One region of the Tatumella citrea genome, then DNA from elsewhere that is predicted to be linked to it. Evidence: predicted binding sites of a transcription regulator. Region 1 holds the regulator's gene; each other region holds the start of a gene.
The links. Region 1 encodes CRP, which controls carbon source genes, mostly activating them, when cyclic AMP is high. Its sites were predicted from a motif close to ATGTGANNNNNNTCACAT; they were not measured.
Positions count from the first base shown of each region.

Region 2: the regulator CRP is predicted to act here: its motif matches at 2,170-2,187, upstream of A7K98_RS10035 (sugar transporter).
Region 3: the regulator CRP is predicted to act here: its motif matches at 1,299-1,316, upstream of epd (erythrose-4-phosphate dehydrogenase).
Region 4: the regulator CRP is predicted to act here: its motif matches at 2,100-2,117, upstream of A7K98_RS12720 (glycoside-pentoside-hexuronide (GPH):cation symporter).

Region 1 is NZ_CP015579.1:81,694-85,897, forward strand. It holds gene A7K98_RS00430 (YccS/YhfK family putative transporter) at 1-2,113, opposite strand, end outside; gene crp (cAMP-activated global transcriptional regulator CRP) at 2,178-2,810, opposite strand; gene A7K98_RS00440 (OsmC family protein) at 3,111-3,515, shown strand; gene A7K98_RS00445 (phosphoribulokinase) at 3,553-4,204, opposite strand, start outside.
Region 2 is NZ_CP015579.1:2,100,579-2,104,782, forward strand. It holds gene A7K98_RS10025 (MFS transporter) at 92-1,357, shown strand; gene cybB (cytochrome b561) at 1,541-2,098, shown strand; gene A7K98_RS10035 (sugar transporter) at 2,213-3,433, shown strand; gene A7K98_RS10040 (YegP family protein) at 3,525-3,809, opposite strand; gene A7K98_RS10045 (LysR substrate-binding domain-containing protein) at 3,897-4,204, opposite strand, start outside.
Region 3 is NZ_CP015579.1:858,057-862,260, forward strand. It holds gene tkt (transketolase) at 1-1,183, shown strand, start outside; gene epd (erythrose-4-phosphate dehydrogenase) at 1,504-2,523, shown strand; gene pgk (phosphoglycerate kinase) at 2,574-3,737, shown strand; gene fbaA (class II fructose-bisphosphate aldolase) at 3,824-4,204, shown strand, end outside.
Region 4 is NZ_CP015579.1:2,668,426-2,672,629, forward strand. It holds gene A7K98_RS12710 (gluconate 2-dehydrogenase subunit 3 family protein) at 1-441, opposite strand, end outside; gene A7K98_RS12715 (D-2-hydroxyacid dehydrogenase family protein) at 875-1,837, shown strand; gene A7K98_RS12720 (glycoside-pentoside-hexuronide (GPH):cation symporter) at 2,335-3,780, shown strand; gene A7K98_RS12725 (glycoside hydrolase family 43 protein) at 3,791-4,204, shown strand, end outside.

The DNA of each region.
Region 1 (4,204 bases):
CTTTGGTGGCGGCCTTTGGGCTGCCATCACTGTTATGTTTATGGTCCGTTTTTTTAATCGTTAGCCACTGACCGTGACGGGGACGTTGGCGCCAGACAATTGACGAAATAGTCCTCATTACCTTCAGATGACTTAAAATCTGATCCAATTGCCTTTCCATAATAGTCACCGGACCTAAGGGTATTTTGTCCGGAGCATCCATGACAAAATTACTGTGATCTTCATCATTCTGGTAGCGTAACCGTTGCTGGCATTGTTGCAGAGCTATTTCACAGGATTCCAGATAGCGTTGTGCCAGGTCAGGAGTCAACATAGTGTGTTCACGGGCGAGTGTAGTCAGTACATTGATATGCTCAACGATAAACTGGCTATGGGTCACCCACAGACGCATTTCACTCAGATATTCGTTATCGAAACCTGGTTCCTGCATCGCCTGATTCAGAGAGTTAAACAGCGCATTATGTCGTTGGTTAGCTTTGATCCTGATATTTTCCAGCACATCGGCAGTCTGTTCTGGTCCAAGCAGAATCTGTAAGGCCTTCTGATAAGTCTCAAGGACATCCTGAGCATTTTTACGTAATAAAGCACTTTGCCATTGGGGCCAAAGCCATAGCATGCCGGCAAAAGCTATCAGACAGCCCAGCAGTGTATCCAGCAAACGCGGAACCAGGAAATTGACCCCATTCAACGATAATAGCTGCAGGCTGTATACTGCTGTTACGGTAAAGCCAATGGTTGCCCATCCGTAATACTGGCGGGAGAACAGATAGCTGAAAAGTGTAATGACCAGCATCGTTATCAGGATAACGGGTTCCGGAGTGGATAGCTTCAGTGATAAAGCCGCAATAATAAGCCCGGCAAATGTGCCAAGAGCACGGTGCTGAATCCGTACCCGGGTTGCGGTATAGCCATTCTGACTAACCAGTATTATGGTCATGAGCACCCAGTAGGGTTTTGGCATATTCAGCGACAGGGCCAACATGCTGGCTGCCATCAGCATGACCGAGAAACGCCCCGCAGTGCGCAAAGCCGTGGATTTTAACGACAAATAGCTGCGTAAAGCTGACAGGAAAGGCAAGCGGCGTTGAGTATCTGCCATAATATCGCGACGATACAGCGGCATACCCGACTGCAGCACTTTGGCGATTTTACTGAAGTGATAATGGTAAAATTGTCCGACAGGATTGTCAGGGAACTGCCGGGCGATATTTTGTAGCTCATCCAGGGAGTCTTTCATCGAAAACTTGCCAGGTATCTGGTGATACAGAATGTTGTCGGCAGTTTTTCTTAACTGCTCAGCCACCAGATCGGCATTGCGCTTAATCACTTCCGCTGACTGGCTTTTTTCTACCAGCTCTCTGACATCTTCGCTCTGGCTGAGAGTGACGGAAATATGCTCCTGCAGGTCTTCGGCCATCATAAATGTCCGGATCAGATAGCGTTCGCGACTGTTTTTTTCTGCCGACAGCATATGAATTTGCTGATAACCAGTATTTATCAGATCGACGACTTTTTGCTGATAATTCAGCAGTGCGGGTAGCGATTTGTCGTAATCATTGCTGCTTAGCAGTGCATATTTCGCTTCACAATAGTTGGCCAGGGCCCGGTACAACAGGCTAAGCGTTTCGCGCAGAGGCTGATCTTTTGACAGTCTGAACCAATACCAGTTAAACAGGCCGTACCATAATGTTCCGCCGCCATACAGCAATGGCGGGCCCCATACCGGCATTCTTCCGGCCAGGCTAAGCGTAAAAGTCATGGCGATCAATGCACCCGGCAACAGACGGCCATGTAACGGGCTGATTTCGCCACAGACTCCAATCAGCAGGGGTAAAATCCCGACAATAAATGGCAGCGGCACATTATGTTGCAGTAACCATTGCAACAGGTAGCTGCTGAAGGCAAACAGAGAGCCGCCGATAATGATGCGCTTAAAAAAATGACGGTGTGGGGTATCCAGCCCGGAAAGATTACAGCATGCGGGAACCAGCGAGAAAAGCAGCCCTTTTTGCAGATCGCCAGCCAACCAGCCAATTGCAACAGGGAGGCAGAGGACCAGCGTTTGGCGCAGTGCGTAATTAACTTCCGGATGATAAATAATTCTGCGCCACATCAGATACAACCGCAGGTAGACAATAAAACGGAACACGGCAGGGACCTGCCGTGCATATCACAAATTAACGGGTACCGTAGACGACGATTGTTTTCCCATGTGCTGAGATAAGATTCTGGTCTTCCAGCATCTTAAGAATTCGTCCTACTGTCTCGCGGGAACAGCCAACAATCTGGCCAATTTCCTGACGGGTAATTTTAATCTGCATTCCATCCGGGTGAGTCATTGCATCCGGCTGGCGTGCCAGGTTAAGCAGTGTCTGAGCGATACGTCCAGTCACATCAAGGAAGGCAAGGTTGCCCACTTTCTCAGAAGTGACCTGCAGGCGCCGGGCCATCTGAGATGACAAGCGCATCAGAATCTCGGGATTCACCTGGATAAGCTGGCGAAATTTCTTATATGAAATTTCAGCAACCTCACATGCCACTTTGGCACGAACCCAGGCGCTACGTTCCTGACCTTCCTCAAATAATCCCAACTCTCCAATAAAATCACCCTGATTCAGATAAGAGAGGATCATCTCCTTTCCTTCTTCATCTTTAATCAGAACTGCGACGGAACCCTTAACAATATAGTAGAGGGTTTCCGCTTTCTCACCCTGATGGATAAGTGTGCTTTTGGAGGGGTATTTGTGAATATGACAATGGGACAGGAACCATTCTAATGTAGGGTCTGTTTGTGGTTTACCAAGAACCATTCTCTTCTATCCTCTGTTGTAATCGTGCCGGAAACACAGGGGGTAAGCTCCTGTGGGGCGCTGAAATCATAGGGCATTTTCGGCTGGCATTTACGATAATCAGTCAGGCTCCGTTCTGATGATCCTGCTCGTTTAGCCATAGTTGTCATCGGGTAAAAAAACTCTACCCCTTTGTTTGTAGCATACCCTGACGAAACTGTCTCCTGTTGTCTTGTCTGACTTTTGTCATTTGGGGCCGATTGCTGTTTATACTCTGAAGGAGTAATCTGGCGGAAATTTTAGCAATTGAGAGTGAGCATAATGCAGGCACGTGTGAAATGGGTCGAAGGGCTAAACTTTATCGGGGAGTCTGCGTCCGGGCACCAGGTTCTGATGGACGGTAACTCAGGCGATAAAGCCCCAAGTCCGATGGAAATGGTTCTGATGGCGACCGGAAGTTGCAGCGCTATTGACGTAGTCTCTATCCTGCAAAAAGGCCGCCATGAGGTGACTGATTGTGAGGTGAAACTGACTTCGGAACGTCGCGAAGAAGCACCCCGCTTATTTACTCATATTAATCTGCATTTTGTTGTCAGCGGTCATAATCTTTCAGATAACGTCGTTGAACGGGCAGTCACGCTGTCTGCAGAAAAGTATTGTTCCGTTTCATTAATGCTGGGTAAAGGCGTGAATATTACCCATAGCTTTGAAGTGATTAATCGCTGACAAGGCGGTCACGGATGCCTCTTGGGGATCCGTGGCCTTAGTTGAAACTGCGTTCTTCCATCAGTCGTTTTACCAGGGGCGTCATAATCAGCTCCATCGCCAGCCCCATTTTCCCGCCAGGCACCACTAATGTATTGATATGTGAAATAAACGACCCCTGAATCATGGCCAGTAAATAGGGATAGTTAATTTCTTCCAGACCACGGAAATGAATCACGACAAAACTTTCATCGAGTGACGGGATAGTTTTGGCGGCAAAAGGATTCGAAGTATCGACCGTCGGAACGCGTTGGAAATTAATGTGAGTGCGTGAGAACTGCGGAGTGATGTAATTAATATAATCATCCATTGAACGCACCACAGAATCCATGACTGCTTCTCTGGAATGACTGCGTTCACGCATATCCCTGACCAGCTTCTGAATCCACTCCAGGTTGACGATAGGTACCACACCCACCATCAGATCCACTTTATCGGCAACGTTATGCTGATCAGTAACAATCCCGCCGTGCAAACCTTCATAGAACAACACATCCGTGTTATCCGCCAGTGGCTGCCAGGGCGTAAATGTTCCGGGAACCTGCTTCCAGGGCACAGCTTCATCATAGGTATGCAGATATTTTCGTGAACGGCCGGTACCCTGCAGCCCGTATTCGGTAAAGGTTTGCTCCAGCAACGAGAAGTCGTTT
Region 2 (4,204 bases), 2.0 Mb from region 1:
TTTTAGAAATATCATTTGAGATTATTAATATATTAGACAACTTATTTGGCTTTTCCTAGAGTGAGCGGATACTAATCACTGAGGAATGTTCATGAACAGCACGTCCCGGGCGACAACTCTTCCGTCAGCGGAAGAAGAGAGTCCTGCCCAACGCAGCGGTAAATCGCCTTATATTACCCGCGGCACTTCGTCATTTATCCAGGTTACCGTAGCTCTTTTTTCCGCCGGCCTTGCCACCTTTGCCCAGCTTTATTGTGTTCAGCCAATATTGCCGGTTCTTTCCCATCAGTTTGATATTTCCCCGGCGCTCAGTTCAGTATCACTTTCTGTCTCTACCGCATGTATGGCACTTGGCCTGTTAATTACTGGGGCCATATCTGATGCTATCGGCCGTAAATCGATGATGGTTGGTGCCCTGATTCTGGCTGCCTGCTGTACTCTGGCTTCAGGGCTGATGACCAGCTGGACCGGCATACTTATCATGCGCGCACTGATTGGTTTATCACTCAGTGGTGTTGCTGCGGTGGCGATGACCTACCTTAGTGAAGAAATTCATCCCGGCGTGCTGGCCTTTACCATGGGCCTTTATATCAGCGGGAATTCCATCGGAGGGATGAGCGGACGTTTACTGACCGGTGTGATTACTGATTTTTTTAACTGGCGGATAGCAATTCTCAGTATTGGTTGCTGTGCACTGGCTGCAGCGTTTATGTTCTGGAAAATCTTACCTGATTCACGGCATTTCAGAGCCGTTCGATTACGCCCGAAAGTATTACTGATTAATTTCAGACTTCATTTCCGGGATAAAGGGTTGCCGCTGCTGTTTCTTATCGGTTTCCTGGTCATGGGGGCATTTGTCACCCTGTTTAATTATATCGGTTACCGTTTACTGCATGCGCCCTATTCTATGAGCCAGGCGACCGTCGGATTAATTTCGATCGTTTATCTTGCCGGCTCGTGGAGTTCGCCTAAAGCAGGTGCCATGAGTGTAAGGTTTGGCCGCGGTCCGGTATTCTTATTTTCAACCGGCCTGATGCTGGCTGGTGTGCTGATCACGCTGTTTTCTTCGGTCTGGATGATCCTGCCGGGTCTGTTGATGTTCACCGGTGGCTTTTTCGCCGCACACTCCATTGCCAGTAGCTGGATTGGACTTCGTGCTAAACGGGCTAAAGGCCAGGCATCTTCGATGTACCTGTTCAGTTATTACCTGGGTTCGAGTGTTGCAGGCACTTCCGGTGGTATCTTCTGGCGCAATTATGGCTGGCCGGGTGTTACCGCATTTATTGCCGTGCTGTTGGTTTTAGCACTCTTTGTTGGTTATAAACTGATGCAACGGGTACAAACAGTTCCCCGCTAAATCTCCTGCCTGCTGCCGGTACTATTCAGATTACCGGCAGCAAACCCGCCCATGTTGATAATTTCAGCCCGTAATAATTTTTAATTAAAATTATAATCCTGCCTATACTTTTCTTCACATTGTTCATTGTAACATGTCGATAACATTGACACCTGAACTGCCTGATTGCAGACGGAGAACGCTATGCCGGATTTTCAGAATAAATATCAGCACTGGCAAATCCGCCTGCACTGGTTAACATTACTGTTACTGATCATCGTTTACAGTACTATTGAGCTGCGCGGGTTTGCGACACGGGGATCCTGGCAGGGTAAAACGATAATCGTAACTCATTTCAGTTGCGGCATTCTGGTGTTTGCGGTGATGTGTGTCCGGCTATTACTTCGTTTTCGTTATCCGGCACCACCGGTAACACCACCTTTGAAACAGTGGCAGCATCTGCTTTCTTCTCTGGCTCATAAACTCTTATATCTGTTATTTCTGGTATTACCGATACTGGGTGTATCTTCCCGCTATGTCCGTGGCCAACAATGGCTGGTGTTTGGTATTCCTATGCCGGTGACGGATCATCCGGATTTCACCCTCAGCCGCCAAATCATTAACTGGCATGAGACACTGGCTAATTTTGGCTACTGGCTGATTGGATTACATGCCCTTGCCGCTATCGCACACCATTTTCTGTTCCGCGATGACACACTGCTAAGAATGATGCCAACACGGCGTCGTTCATCACGTAAATGAATCGTTTTTGCAGAAGATAAGCTGAATTAAGGGTTTAATCCTGTCTTTAAATTCGTCACAATAGCAGCACTTTGTGAGTTAGATCACTTAATGCTGAGGAAAACCCTTTTTCTTATGACCGCCGAATCACCCTCCGTCAATGAAAGTCCGTTACATTCCCGTCCCGTGTCCCGCAAAACAGCGTGGCTACGGGTACTGTTGATGGCTGTCGCCGCCTTTATCTTTAATACCACGGAGTTTGTACCCGTCGGTTTACTGTCTGATATTGGAACCAGTTTCGGTATGCAAACTGCCGATGTGGGGATTATGCTGACGATCTACGCCTGGTGTGTAGCTCTGTTGTCACTGCCATTAATGTTGCTTACCCGCAATGTTGAGCGACGAATTTTACTGGTTATTCTGTTTTCAATTTTTATTGCCAGCCATGTGCTCTCAGCTGTCGCCTGGAACTTCAATGCATTACTGGTTTCCCGCATCGGGATCGCGGTAACCCATGCGGTTTTCTGGTCAATTAACGCATCGCTGGCTATCCGGATTGCACCTCCGGGTAAAAAAACCCAGGCCCTGAGTATGATTGCAACAGGAACTGCACTGGCTATGGTTCTGGGTGTCCCGCTTGGGCGGATAATCGGACAGACCATGGGCTGGCGTACAACCTTTGGCATTATTGCGGTTTCTTCACTGGTGTTGATGGTAATGCTTGCCAGACTGCTGCCAAAACTGCCAAGTGAACATACTGGTTCGTTAAAAAGCCTGCCAATGCTGATTCGCCGTCCGGCGCTGATGAGCATGTATCTGCTGGTTACACTGGTAGTGACAGCCCATTATACCGCTTACAGCTACATTGAACCCTTTATGCAGCAACTGGCTCAACAGGGTGCTAATTTCACTACCCTGCTGTTACTGCTGTTCGGGGCTGCAGGTATCTTTGGCAGCGTGCTGTTCAGTACCCTGGGTAAACGCTTTCCTTCGTCACTCCTTTCCGGAGCGATAGCAGCCATAACTCTTTGCATGGGGCTGTTCTTAGTCACCTCAACGCATGCTCCGGCAATCATGACCGTCTGTATTGTCTGGGGAATTGCAATGATGCTGATTAACCTGTCGATGCAGGTGCGGGTTTTGTCACTGGCACCGGATGCAACCGATGTGTCAATGTCACTGATGTCAGGCATTTATAATATTGGGATTGGTGCTGGCGCGTTGATCGGTAATCAGGTCATCAGCCATCTGGGAATGAATCTCGTAGGCTATGTAGGATCTGCATTTGCACTGATTAGCCTGGTGTGGTGTCTGTACAGTCTGAAAAAATACCCGCAACTTCGTTCTAATCTGTGAAATTATCCCAGGCCAGCCGGGGATAATGCCATTATATTTAGTGCGCCGGCAGTTCGTTAATCGTGCTACTGGCGCCATTTTTTTTCACTGACTAAATGCCTTTTTCCCGTGCAGCAACGGAGCTGTACATCTCACTACGGCCAATAACCTGATGATTCGCGGCTTTCAGCGTAAAGTAAGGGGCATCATTTTTGGCTGTCAGACGTTCATAATTATGATCTTCGGGACTATTTTTCTGTACCGAGGCAATGCCATTCAGACAACCGCTTTTATTCACATAGCCCTCACTGCTGAGGATCACTTCTCCGTTAGCAGCTTTCAGACGGAAATAGTATTGCTGATCTTTTCCCAGAAAAACTTCATACTTTCCACTCATCGTTGAATCTCCGAAGTAAATGTACCCCGCTAAGTGTTTTCCGTGATGACTGAGAATGCAATGTTGCCCGCTAAAAAATCGCAGCGATTATTCTGAAAACACAGTCTGGTCGGCCAGAGATATCAGCCAGCAGGCAAAATCATGCAGTGCTGAATGTTCCTGCCCGACAGTGGCTGGCAGTATCAGACAGAAAGTTTTACTGAGTAAGGCCGAATGGCTCCAGGGAGAAACCAGTTGCCCCGTAGCAAGCTCTCTTTGAACATACACTTCCGGAATCAATGCCACCCCGTCACCGGCAACAGCAACGGCTATCGCCATCTCATGCAGATCCACAATAGCGCCCTGCAACGGATGATCGAGGTGAATACCTGCGATATCAGCGAAATGTGCCCAGG
Region 3 (4,204 bases), 780 kb from region 1:
TGCACTGACCCGTAAACAGCTGGGCTGGAACTACCCTCCGTTTGAAATCCCTGCTGATATTTATGCAGCCTGGGATGCCAAGGCTGCCGGCCAGGAAAAAGAGCAGGCGTGGAACCAGAAATTTGCGGCTTACCGCGAAGCCTTCCCTGAACTGGCAAAAGAGTACCAGCGTCGTACCACCGGCCAGCTGCCGGCAAACTGGCAGGCCGAATCTCAGAAATATGTTGAGCAGCTGCAGGCAAATCCGGCAAATATCGCCAGCCGTAAAGCCTCACAGAATGCCATTGAAGCTTTCGGCAAACTGCTGCCGGAATATCTGGGCGGCTCAGCTGACCTGGCACCAAGTAACCTGACCATGTGGTCCGGCTCCAAACCGCTTAACGAAGACCCGGCCGGTAACTACATCCATTACGGTGTCCGTGAATTCGGTATGACCGCGATTGCCAACGGTCTGGCCCTGCACGGTGGTTTCCTGCCGTACACCGCGACCTTCCTGATGTTTGTCGAATATGCCCGTAATGCGGCGCGTATGGCAGCACTGATGAAAATCCGCCAGATCATGGTGTATACCCATGACTCTATCGGTCTGGGTGAAGACGGCCCGACTCACCAGCCGGTTGAACAGCTGGCCAGTCTGCGTACCACGCCTAACATGAGCACCTGGCGTCCGTGTGACCAGGTGGAATCTGCAGTGGCCTGGAAATATGCGATTGAACGTCAGGACGGCCCGAGTGCGCTGATTTTCTCCCGTCAGAACCTGATCCAGCAGCCGCGCAGTGCTGAGCAGCTGGCGAACGTGGCCCGTGGCGGTTATATCCTGAAAGACAGCGACGGCCAGCCGGAACTGATCCTGATTGCCACCGGTTCAGAGGTTTCTCTGGCGGTGGACGCGGCGGACAAACTGACTGCTGAAGGACGTAAAGTGCGTGTGGTTTCTATGCCATCCACCGATGCCTTCGACAAACAGGATGCGGCTTACCGTGAATCTGTACTGCCTGCGGCCGTCAGCGCCCGTGTGGCAGTGGAAGCAGGCATTGCCGACTACTGGTTCAAATACACAGGCCTGAAAGGTGCGATTGTAGGGATGACCACTTTCGGTGAGTCTGCCCCGGCAGATCTGCTGTTTAAAGAGTTCGGCTTTACCGTGGATAACGTGGTAGCGAAAGCAAAAGCCATCCTGTAACAGCATTTTGAGTCAGCTGTTAATCTCTCAGCATGGCAGATTCCTGTCATGCTGTTTTTTTAACTGCAGCCGGAACCGGCTAACTGTTTTATTTATGCACAATCATTGGTTAAAAATGTGAAGCTGATCGAAATATTAAGATCACAGTTGATCTCAGTCATTCCCGTGTGACCAGGCATGATTTATTCTCAGCTGAAGCGTTTCAGTTGGGCTTCTTCAATGGCACCATCAATGATTGTTGTGCTGTTGTAATCAGACTGACAGAGGCTGTGACGGTAACAGAAAGTACCGTGGCGGCGGTTTAAGGTAATGGTAGTGAAATGACCATCAGAATTGCTATTAATGGTTTTGGACGTATTGGCCGGGGTGTGCTGCGGGCGCTATATGAAAGCGGACGTCATACCGAAATTTCGGTCATCGCAATCAATGAGCTGGCTGACAGTGAAGGGATTGCCCATTTACTGAAATACGACACCAGCCATGGTCGCTTTGCTTATGAGGTCCGGCTGGAAGATGAGTTACTGAAAGTAGGCCGGGACACCATCCGTCTGCTGCATGAACCATTGATTAAAGATTTACCGTGGTCTGAGCTGGATATCGATATTGTGCTGGACTGTACCGGTAAATATGGCAGCCGTGCTGATGGAGAAGCACACCTGGCGGCGGGTGCTAAAAAGGTATTGTTCTCTCATCCCGGAGGCAATGACCTGGATGCTACCGTGGTCTACGGAGTTAATCATCAGGCGCTACGGGAAGATGACCGGATAGTGTCTAATGCTTCCTGTACCACTAACTGTATTATTCCTGTGATTAAATTGCTGGATGATGCTTTTAGTATCGTGTCGGGAACGGTTACTACTATTCACTCATCGATGCACGATCAACAGGTTCTGGACGCATACCATGATGATTTGCGCCGGACACGTGCCGCGAGCCAGTCCATTATTCCGGTCGATACCAAACTGGCGGCGGGGATTACACGGATACTTCCGAAATTTTCGGATCGGTTTGAAGCGATAGCCGTTCGGGTGCCCGTGATTAACGTGACGGCGATTGATTTGAGCGTCACGCTGGAAACGGCAGTCTCTGCCGCAGAAGTTAATGCAGTGTTGCAAAACGCTGCCCACGGGGTATTTCGTGGTATAGTCGACTACACGGAATTACCGTTAGTTTCTGTTGATTTTAACCATGATCCGCACAGCGCCATCGTGGATGGTACTCAGACCCGGGTCAGTGGTCAGCACCTGGTGAAAACCCTGGTATGGTGCGATAACGAATGGGGCTTTGCTAACCGTATGCTGGATACTACGTTAGCAATGTCTGCAGGTAATTTCAGGTAAGGCGCGCTTGCGCCTGGCAAAACATATGAGAGTTAACGAGAGGATTCACCATGTCTGTAATTAAAATGACCGATCTGGATCTTGCGGGTAAACGTGTACTGATTCGTGCCGATCTTAATGTGCCGGTAAAAGAAGGGAAAGTAACGTCAGATGCCCGTATTCGTGCATCATTACCAACGATTGAATCGGCACTGAAGCAGGGTGCAAAAGTGATGGTGACCTCGCATCTGGGTCGTCCGACGGAAGGTGAGTACAACGAAGAATTCTCCCTGTTGCCGGTGGTGAACTACCTGAAAGATAAACTGAGTGGTACCAGCGTGAAACTGGCAAAAGACTACCTGGATGGTGTCGATGTACAGGCCGGTGAGCTGGTGGTGCTGGAAAACGTCCGTTTCAACAAGGGCGAGAAGAAAGACGACGAAACCCTGTCGAAAAAATACGCGGCACTGTGTGATGTATTTGTGATGGATGCTTTTGGTACCGCACACCGTGCTCAGGCATCTACTCACGGCGTCGGCAAATTTGCGCCAATCGCCTGCGCCGGTCCACTGCTGTCTGCAGAACTGGAAGCCCTGGGTAAAGCAATGAGCAACCCGGCTCGTCCGATGGTTGCTGTGGTGGGTGGTTCGAAAGTTTCTACCAAGTTTGATGTGCTGCAGTCTCTGGTCAATATTGCCGATACGGTGATTGTGGGTGGTGGTATCGCCAATACCTTCGTGGCTATCGATAACAACGTCGGTAAATCACTGTACGAACCAGAATTTGTCGACGCTGCGAGAAAACTGCGCGATCAGTATGGTATTCCGGTTCCTGTCGACTCCCGTGTAGGTACAGAGTTTTCTGAAACTGCACCTGCTACCGTGAAAAAAGTGTCTGAAGTTCAGGACAACGAAGAGATCATGGATTTCGGTGATGAAACAGCGCAGGCTATGGCGAAGATTCTTAAAGAAGCCAAAACAATTCTGTGGAATGGTCCGGTAGGGGTATTTGAATTCCCTAACTTCCGTAAAGGTACCGAGATCGTTGCAAATGCGATTGCTGACAGCGAAGCATTCTCTGTTGCCGGTGGTGGCGATACTCTGGCCGCGATTGACCTGTTCGGGATTGAGAACAAAATCTCTTACATCTCCACTGGTGGCGGCGCTTTCCTGGAATTTGTTGAAGGCAAAAAACTTCCGGCAGTTGCTATGCTGGAAGAGCGCGCAAAACAGTAATTCAGCAGCAGGTGTGGCCGGATGGCTGCACCGATTTTGCCCGATTGACGGGCTTCCGTTTACGGCCAACGAAACAGGACAATGTTATGTCTAAAATTTTTGATTTCGTAAAACCTGGTGTAGTTACTGGTGAAGATGTACAGAAAATCTTCAAAGTAGCCAAAGAAAATCACTTTGCTCTGCCAGCAGTTAACTGCGTAGGCAGTGACTCCATCAATGCGGTACTGGAAGCTGCAGCGAAAGCCAAAGCGCCGGTCATTATTCAGTTCTCTAACGGCGGTGCTGCTTTTGTTGCCGGTAAAGGCTATAAAACTGACAAGCCTCAGGGCGCGTCAATCATGGGAGCCATTGCCGGTGCGCATCACGTGCATCTGATGGCAGAAGCCTATGGTGTGCCGGTAATCCTGCATACTGACCACTGCGCGAAGAAATTACTGCCGTGGATCGACGGGCTGCTGGATGCAGGT
Region 4 (4,204 bases), 1.9 Mb from region 1:
GGCGAACGGATGCTGATAAGTGGTCTGGCAGGCTTTATTCAGGGCGGCGATCCCCCGTCGATAGATATCCCGTGGAGTCAGGTTTTTCTGGTAACCCAGCAGTGGAGATCCTTCCTGAAAAGGCGGTTTCATGTACCACAACTGACCGTAGCCATAAGGCATTTCCATCTGCCGGTCGATAAACACCGGAACTCCTTCACTCACGGCGCCAGGGCCATATTCATCCCCCGGGATCAGCACATCGGTGGCCGCGATAATAAACCGCCACTCATCGTCTTTAAAAAAGACCGGCACATAATCACGGGTGGGATTTTTGGTCTGTTCGGCCGCCAGAGCAGCAGGCACGACACTGGTGGCCAGAGCGGTAGAAGGAATAATGGCCAGGGCTGTCTGTAAAAATTTTCGCCGCGATGCTGCCGGCGGTTGAGAATTTTCTTTCATTATCAGTTCCTTAAAACCGGCTCACAGTAGCGATCTGCTGCCGGATAGCGTCGGGGAATATCTGAGCAACCAATACCGGAGGTTATTTGCAGAAAGGCAGGCTTTCAGGATTTGCTCTGCAGCAAGGCATTCACTTGCTGCAGAACAAAAGTCGCGGTTCACGGTCATAGCTCAGTGCAGGAGTGTACCAAGTACAACATAGGTTCACATAGTGCAACAACATACTTTGTTACCATTCCTTTAACACTTTAAAAACATATGTCTTACCTGGAAGCGTAATTTGTAGTTAATAGAGGATATATTCTGGGTTATTACATTGATTTAATGGATGATCCTGAGAATCTGTTACGATCATGATGCAAAATAGCCGGAGCAATAGTTTCGTTACCTGACGAGCATCCGGCGGTGTTTACATCAACAGGAAGGACAGGCTATGCAACCGTATAAATGTTTTATCCTTGATGATTATCAGTCTGTTGCTGAAAAAATGGCCGACTGGTCAAAACTGCCGCAAAGTATCAGCATCCATACTCTTCACTCACCACTCAGCAGCCTTGATCAACAAATCGAAGTGCTGAAAGATGCGACCATCCTGGTAGTGATGCGCGAACGCACCGCTATCGCCCGGCAACTGCTCAGCCAGCTCCCGTCACTAAAACTGATAGTGACCAGTGGGATGCGAAATGCGGCAATCGATATCGCCGCGGCTACAGAGTTGGGAATAACCGTGTGTGGTACCGAAAGCAGCAGCGTGCCGCCTGCCGAACTGGCATGGGGATTATTACTGGCGCTGTCACGGCAGATTTGCAGTGAATCATCGGCATTAGCGGCGAATGGTCCCTGGCAAAGCACTGTGGGGATGACTCTGCAGGGCAAAAAGTTAGGGATTATTGGTCTGGGGAAAACCGGTAAGCTTATTGCCCGCTATGCGCAGGCTTTCGGCATGGAAGTGTACGCCTGGAGCAGTAATCTGACCGAAGCTCAGGCCCAACAGCAGGGTGTTACATTTGTGGCATCTAAAAGGGAAATTTTGCAACTGGCCGATGTTATCACTCTGCATCTGGTCAGCTCACCACGTAGCCACGGCATTATTAGTTATTCTGATTTGCAGCAGATGAAAAAAACCGCGCTGTTGATTAATACCTCGCGCGCTGAATTAATCGCTGAAGGTGCACTGGTGAGGGCACTGGAAAACGGCGATATCGCCGCTGCGGCTATTGATGTTTTTGAGCAGGAACCTCTGGCTGCCGGATCGGTTTACCGTACTACCCGGAATCTGCTGGCCACCCCGCATCTTGGCTATGTCAGCGATACTAATTATCACACCTTTTTTGGGCAGGCGATTGAAGATATCCAGGCCTGGCTTAACGGAGAACCTCTCAGAGTTCTCGGTTAAATTTTGTCTGGCGGGAGTGATTTTTCGACGGATTCGTAACCACGACTGGCAATTGTCCGGCCCGGGGACTTTATTCATATGTGACATGCGCAGTCCGGTGCTGCGCTTACCTGACACGTCTTGCCTGGCAGCAGCGAAAAGCCACACCGGAGTGCACTGACCACCCTGCATTGCTGAGATTTTTTCCATATTACTGCGTTTCAAAATCTGCCTCTGTTACCCCGCCCGGAAGGTCAGTCCCGTGAATGGCGGCTGCCTGGAAAGTTGATCCTCTTCACATCCCTGACTGCCGTAGCTGTTTTATCCATAGACTAAGCGATAACTTCCAGATTAGCTGCCTGCGGCTGAGGGTATGGTTAATCATCGGTTCGATGGTCACGCCAGGCCGTAGTGCCGGTGACCGGTAGACCTGATGCTTAGCTGCCGTTTTCCCTGACAGGCAGACAGCCTGCAGTCACGAACTTTTGTCGGGGATGGTCAGGAAAAGGATAAACCCCATGTCAACCTCAGCACTCTCTCTGCGGGAAAAAATAGGTTATGCCTCCGGCGACGCGGGATGTAACATTATTTTTGGCACCATCATGCTGTTTGTCAGTTTCTTCTACACCGACGTGTTCGGGTTATCCCCTGCGATGGTCGGGATATTACTGTTGTCAGTGCGGATCCTCGATGCAGTGGCAGATCCTATCATGGGAGTCATTGCTGACCGGACAGTAACCCGTTGGGGCCGTTTCAGACCGTGGTTGCTGTGGGGCGCGGTTCCTTTTGCCATCGCCAGTATTCTGATGTTCACCACTCCGGACTGGAGTTATCAGGCTAAAGTTATTTATGCCTTCGCCACCTATGCCCTGATGTCGATGACCTACACCATGGTGAATATTCCTTACTGTTCACTGGGAGGAGTTATCACCAATGATCCGGTTGAACGGGTGGCTTGTCAGTCCTGGCGGTTTGTGATGGTCGGCGTAGCCACCCTGTTACTAACCTTGTCACTGCTACCCATGACAGAGTGGTTTGGTGGTGGAAATAAAGCCAGAGGCTACCAGTCAGCCATGGTGGTGTTATCGGTAATCGGCATGTGCCTGTTTTTCTTTTGCTTTTTTAACGTTAAAGAACGTATCCATGCAGCGGTACCTTCACACGATGCCTGGCGTAAAGATCTGCGTAATGTCTGGAAGAACGACCAGTGGATCAGAATGTTGCTGCTGACGCTATGTAATGTCTGTCCGGGCTTTATCCGTATGGCCGCGGTGATGTATTACGTGACAAGGGTTATGCAACAAAGTGCCGGATTCGCCACCTTCTTTATCAGCCTCGGGGTGGTCGGAATGATGATTGGCAGTATGCTGGCAGGACCACTGACCGATCGCTGGTGCAAACTGAAAGTATTTTTCTGGACCAATATCGTACTTGCCTTGTTTTCAGCCGGATTCTGGTTTGTTAACCCGCAGGCGGTAGTCCTGGTGACCTGCCTCTATTTTTTACTGAATATTCTGCACCAGATCCCTTCTCCGCTGCACTGGTCGCTGATGGCCGATGTGGATGATTACGGCGAATGGAAGACCGGTAAGCGTCTGACTGGAATCAGTTTTTCCGGCAATATTTTCTTCCTGAAATGCGGTCTGGCTATTGCCGGAGCACTGGTCGCCTTCCTGCTGTCACATTACGGCTATAACGCCAGTGCCACAACTCAGTCACCTCAGGCGTTAGCCGGTATTGTGCTGCTATTTACACTGATCCCCGCATTCGGTTACCTGCTGACCGCCGGTGTCGTCAGACTGTTGAAAGTTGACCGCAGCCTGATGAAGCAGATCCAGTCGGATCTGGAAAAACGCAGAAGGAATTATTCCGGTATTGCTGATCTTTATCGTCAGGTAAAAGCGGAACATCGTGAGCGTCAGACGATAACTAACGTACGTCCGCAAATACTGCCAGGAAATTAAAGGAGCTGTCATGCAGAACTGGCCAAATCCGTTTATAGAACAACGCGCAGATCCGTTTATTATCCGCCACCAGCAGCACTACTACTTTGTAGCCTCGGTACCGGAATATGACCGGCTGGAAATACGCAAAGCTGACCGGCTGGAAGATTTACCTTCTGCTCCAGCAGTGGTGGTTTGGCGCAAACCTGATAACGGGCCAATGAGTGAACTCATCTGGGCACCTGAGCTGCACCTGGTCAACGGCAAATGGTATCTCTATTTTGCTGCTGCGCCGACCCGTCAGTTACGGGATAATATGTTCCAGCACCGTATGTTTGTCCTGGAATGTCAGGGCGACGATCCACTGACCGGTCAGTGGATCGAAAAAGGCCAGGTATCTACTCCGTATGACACCTTCGCACTCGATGCCACGACCTTTCATCAT